2 linked regions of the Symmachiella macrocystis genome follow. The protein of the gene in region 1 interacts with the protein of each later gene in a pairwise test. Links are inferred from orthologs where the notes say so. Each region holds a gene or a part of one and is shown in the gene's direction. Other genes may lie near its edges.

Region 1 (2,964 bases):
TACAGGCAAACAGCACACCATATGTATTCAGCGCCACGCCGAAGGCCGTCTTCACAGGATAGGCTTTGAGGAATTTTCCGTTTCCATCAAAAACCTGCAGGCGATTGTTGTCGCGATCGGCGACGATCACCTGACCATCGGAATCGACGACCACTTGGTGCGGAGCATGGAACTGCCCCGGTTGTTCGCCCGCTTGGCCCCACGTTGCCAGAAATTTTCCCTCAGGGGAGAACTTCACCATCCGGCTGTTCCCGTAACCGTCTGCGACGTAGATCTCGCCCTGCGGGCCGATGGCGACGTCGGTCGGTTGATCGAATTGTGGCGGATCGCTGCCGGTACCCGGTTTGTCGATTTGCCCCAGGGCGAATAGTAGTTTGCCGTCGCCGTTGAATTTGTAAACCATATGATGCTCGGTGCAGGTCACCCACACGTGCCCTTGTTGATCGACTTTTAAGCCATGCCCGGTGGCCACGTAATCGTCGCCGAACGCGCGCAGAAACTTGCCGGATTTGTCGAAACTCAACACCGGTCGCTTGCCGCGATGCAGCAAAAAGATGCGGCCTTGTTTGTCGACACCGACGCCAGAACATTTGCCCAGTTCGATATCGTCGGGAACTTCAATCGCATCCAACACGGCGGTGAAATCAATTTGCGGTTCGTCAGCAACAGTCTGCGAGGAGATACAGGCAAAAATGGCAAACGCCGCAGCCGCTTTGAGGGTTGATCGGTAGAGATTCACGACAGCCATGCTCCTAAGCGGAATGAGAGAGGTCAATCTGTCGCCAGCCTACCACGAACGGCCAGAATCGGACAACCAGCCGCATTGATTCCCGTAGCACGGCGCAGGACAATGGATGCTTGATCCGTTGTATTACTTAACAAGACCACACATGACTGCCACTCCGATTTATCTGGACAACCATGCCACCACGCGCGTCGACCCCCGCGTGCTGGATGCGATGTTGCCGTATTTTTCCGAAATTTACGGAAACGCCGCCAGCATCAGCCATCGTTTTGGTTGGGATGCCGGTGACGCCGTTGAAGCGGCGCGGGGCAAGATTGCCGAGCTGTTCCATACTGACGCGCGGAACGTGATTTTCACCAGCGGCGCCACCGAAGCGAACAACCTCGCTTTGAAAGGGGTCCTGCACGCTGCTGTGCCAGGAAGCCATTTGATCACCGCCGCCGCTGAACACAAAGCGGTGCTCGATCCGGCCAAACGCCTCTCTCGTAGCGGCTACGAAGTGACGGTACTACCCGTCGATCAACATGGCATGGTCGATCCGCAACAGATCGCCGAGTCTCTGCGCCCCAACACGGTGCTTGTTTCGATCATGTCAGCCAATAACGAAGTGGGAACGCTCAACGACATCGCTGAAATCGCCGCCTTGTGTCGCCAACGCGGAGTCCACTTCCACACCGATGCGGCCCAGAGCGCGGGCAAGATTCCGCTCGACCTGTCGACGACACCGATCGATTTGCTGAGTCTGTCGGGACACAAAATCTACGGGCCCAAGGGCATCGGCATATTGTTCGTGCGGCATGGTTCTCCGCGGATCAAGCTGGAACCGCAACTCGATGGCGGTGGCCATGAGCGGCACCTGCGTAGCGGCACTTTGCCGGTTCCATTGATCGTCGGGCTGGGCGCAGCTTGTGAACTGTGCGGTGAAACGATGGTCGACGAAGCGGCGCGGCTGTTGGAATTGCGAGAGCGATTGTGGACGGGATTGCAAGACCGCCTCGACGGGCTCACCTTAAACGGTCATCCACAAAAACGCTTGCCGGGCAATCTCAATGTAAGCTTCGACGCCGTGGAGGGTGATGCGCTGATGAATAGCATGCGGGATATCGCCGTCAGTTCCGGATCGGCCTGCACGTCCGCCGACCCGCAACCGAGCCACGTCTTGAGGGCGATGGGAGTCAGCGACGCACTCACGCGCGCCAGTTTGCGATTTGGTTTGGGACGATTCAATACGACCGTAGAAATCGACCGTGCCCTTGAGGTTGTCGTTACGGCAGTCCGTGGACTGCGCGGATGACCGTCCGTTACGTTTTTCGCAGCACGAAGATGACGTCCTCGCTATGCCCCTTGACCTTGATGGGCGCGTTGATGTCGAGGTCGAAATCGAATGTCTCCAACAACTCCAGCTCCGGCACGCGGGTCAGAAGTTGGCGAAATTGGCGGGCTGTATACATTCGAAAAGGCATTTCGTCAACGAGCCGTAAGCGCCGTTTGGGGGTCGTGACGTCGAGCGTCATGCCGACCATTTCGACGCGTGCTTTGCTGTCGACCGACATGGTCCACAACCGCGATTGCACCCCAACATTTCCCCGCCGGGCGGCATAGCATTCGTCGTCGCAGATGCGATGATTCGTGGGGGTCAGGTGCAGGCCCAACAGATAAATGCCCCCCTTACGCAAGGCGCGGGCGATGCATTGCATATGCGCCGTGGCTGCATTTTCGTCGGGCAAATGCCGGAAACTGTTGATCAAATTGAAGGCAGCATCCGCTTTGCGGGGCAAGCGAAAATCGGCCATGTCCCCCACGACGGCGGTCGGTTCAAAACCCCGTCGCCCCAGTCGCCGATTACAAAACTCGACCGCCTTGGGATTCAGGTCGTTGCCGGAAACCTCGTAACCCGCCTGCGCCAGTTTGATCAACAACCGCCCGGTGCCGCACGCCGGTTCAAACACGCGCCGCACCGTGCCACTGGCATACTTGTCGAAACAAGCCTCAAGAAAGGCGATTTCCTTCCGCCAATCGGCCGCGAAGATGATGTCGTAATAGGTGGGATAGTCGTAGACCTTCCCATGAATAACTTCCGCCATAGTCACCCAACCTCATTCCATCCCTGAATTTTCGACTCCCGCTTCCGCCGCTTAATTGCGTTAAACCCCAGCCTTCTTCACCTGTTCCATTACCGGACGCAGCGCCGCTAACACCTTTTGCCGTGCGTCGCTGAT
Region 2 (2,712 bases), 200 kb from region 1 along the record:
GCGGCGGCCGGATAAAGCCGAGCAACAGCGTTGGGAATATCGGTGGGATCCGTATCGTCAATGTAGCTGGCCGCCAGAAGATGTGGCGATTGAAAACTTCCGCACGCACGTCAAAGATCAGGCCAACGCCATCATCGGCACCGACTTGGCCCGCAGTGAAAAGTTCAACTGCAGCATCATGGATGGCCTGGACATCCGCGAGACGCTTCGAAATTGGCACACGGGTGATTTGTATGTCAAAGTCATCCCCCCCAGCCGTGGCGGCTTGGATTGCGTGGTGATGCTGTTCGATTCTCCCGCTGATCCCCGCGATTACCCTTGGCGGGTGACCTGGATGGCCGAACATCACGACGAATCGACGCTAGCGCTATTCGCGACCGACTACCACAGAGACATGGTCGGACCGGGTATCGGCATGGCGACCTACGGCGGGGCGATGTTCCTGTTTCCGCCGCGACCCGTCCCCGACATCTGGATGGATCCCCGCCTGGACTTCACAGAAACCTTGGAAGAACGCCTCGTGGCGGCTGCGTGTCTGCACAGCAATGAGCGGCACATCGCACTGCTAAGTCCCCTCCCCCCCGGTCCCGGTTGGCGGCGGTTGGCGAAAAAATACCGAAAACGGCTGGTGCATGTTCCGCTCGGCCGTTTCAGCCAGTCAACTGTCCAGCAATTACGACTCGTCCACGTTCTGAACGGCCAACAGGTCCGCAGCTACGCCTCGCACTTCATCCGCAAAGCTTAAAACCGACCCGCGACTTGGCTTGGCACAGCGATGGGCCTAAAATGCAAAAAACGCAGCGCCGCCGAACGTTGGGTGCGTCACGACGCACTTTTCTCACCAGAACGAACGATTCCCCCCACGAAATTTAGCAACGTACAACCAGACAACGGTTCGTACCACTCTCGTCGAACAACTTCTGGACCGTAATTCGTACTACGTAGAAAGGTGCGTCACGACGCGCCCTACTGCGACTTCGACGTTTCCTCTTAATGAAAGCAACAGGTGTCGCAACGTGAGCGACGATCTCTACCAAGAACATATTCTTGACCACTTCGAGTCCCCGTACCACAAAGGTCCGCTCGAAAACCCCACGTGCATATACCGGGACAAAAATCCGATTTGTGGCGACGAAATCCAACTCGCCCTCAAAGTGGATGAATCGGGCAAAGTTCAAGAGGCATGGTTCGAGGGGCACGGCTGCGCGATTAGCCAAGCAGCCGCATCGATGCTGGTCGAGGAAATCGAGGGAAAAACCCTTGAGGAATTGCGGGACTTCGAAGCACAACAAATGCTGGACCTACTCAAAGTCCAGTTGACCGCCACCCGCCAAAAGTGCGGCCTGCTTGGTTTTAAAGTTCTCAAAACGATGGTCTATTCGCTCGACGGCACGCCGGCGGAGAATTGATCCGCACCGCCTCGCCAATTTCCATAGACGACTTGCTTTCGCAATGTTTTGACGGATCATACAGTTTGCACTTTTTTCTACAGCCGACCACGACGTTCAACGCCTCACCGTCGTACAAAAAGTAAAAATAGCACGATGACAAAATCCGCATTGCAACCAACGCTCGATGTCTCAGCCGTCCGCAACGACTTTCCCATTCTGGGCAAGCCGCTCTCTGAAGGGCGGCCACTGATCTATCTCGACAACGGTGCCACCACCCAGAAACCGCAATGCGTGATCGATAAGGTCACCGAGTGCTACGAAAACTACAACGCCAACGTGCACCGCGGCGTTCACACACTCGGCGATCAAGTGACAACCGAACTCGAAAACGCCCGCGAAACCGTACAAAACCTCCTCAACGCCGCCGCTGTCGAAGAGGTCATCTTTACTGCCGGGACAACCGCCGCCATCAATCTGGTCGCCCATGGCTGGGCTCGCAAATTTCTCTCCGCCGGCGATGAAATCCTCGTCAACTTGATGGAACACCACGCCAACTTGGTCCCTTGGCAACAAGCAGCGGCCGCCACGGGAGCAACGCTCAAATACCTGCCGCTGACGCCGGATGGCCGGTTGGATCTGTCGCAACTGGACGAAGTGCTCACGGAAAAAACGAAACTCGTCGCCGTCACGGGAATGTCGAATGTGTTGGGCACGATCAATCCCATCGACGAATTGGCCCGCCGCGCTCATGCGGTGGGAGCGGTGATTCTGGTCGATGGTGCGCAAAGCGTCCCCCACCAGCCAGTCGACGTGCAGGCATCCGACATCGATTTTCTGACCTTTTCGGGACACAAACTTTACGGCCCCACAGGAATTGGTGTCCTGTATGGCAAAGCGGCCTTGCTGAACGCCATGGACCCGTTTCTGGGTGGTGGGAATATGATTCGCTATGTCTACGAGGACCGCTTTGAACCAGCGGATTTGCCGGCGAAATTCGAGGCGGGCACGCTACCGATCGCACAGGCCATCGCTTTGGGAACAGCGATCGACTATGTCACCGATTTGGGCTTCGAAGCGATTGCCGCTCAGGAGCACCAATTGACGGTCCGCGCGCAGGAACGCTTAGCACAGATTCCCGGCCTGACAATTTTCGGCCCAGCCCCGGAGCACAAAGGATCGATTGTGAGCTTTGCAGTCGAAGGTTTGCATTCCCACGATATGGGGGAACTGCTGGATCGCAAAGGGGTCGAAATCCGCGTCGGACACCATTGCACAATGCCGCTGCACGATTGGCTGCAGGTCTCCTCGACATCACGGGCCA

What was found. The genes of interacting proteins can lie anywhere in the genome.
Region 2: the proteins of CA54_RS05545 (region 1) and sufU interact in binary tests that used the Escherichia coli proteins (3 or more experiments, as listed by UniProt). The link is inferred for Symmachiella macrocystis from one-to-one orthologs.

What each region holds. Positions count from the first base shown.
Region 1 is NZ_SJPP01000001.1:1,430,608-1,433,571, forward strand. It holds CA54_RS05545 (cysteine desulfurase family protein), read left to right. Parts: upstream 1-890; coding sequence 891-2,039; downstream 2,040-2,964. Other genes in the region: CA54_RS05540 (peptidyl-alpha-hydroxyglycine alpha-amidating lyase family protein), read right to left, coding at 1-739; CA54_RS05550 (class I SAM-dependent methyltransferase), read right to left, coding at 2,047-2,829; CA54_RS05555 (DHH family phosphoesterase), read right to left, coding at 2,890-2,964. UniProt on the Escherichia coli protein: Master enzyme that delivers sulfur to a number of partners involved in Fe-S cluster assembly, tRNA modification or cofactor biosynthesis. Catalyzes the removal of elemental sulfur from cysteine to produce alanine.
Region 2 is NZ_SJPP01000001.1:1,234,995-1,237,706, forward strand. It holds sufU (Fe-S cluster assembly sulfur transfer protein SufU), read left to right. Parts: upstream 1-1,016; coding sequence 1,017-1,409; downstream 1,410-2,712. Other genes in the region: CA54_RS04770 (hypothetical protein), read left to right, coding at 1-745; CA54_RS04780 (aminotransferase class V-fold PLP-dependent enzyme), read left to right, coding at 1,545-2,712. UniProt on the Escherichia coli protein: A scaffold on which IscS assembles Fe-S clusters. Exists as 2 interconverting forms, a structured (S) and disordered (D) form. The D-state is the preferred substrate for IscS.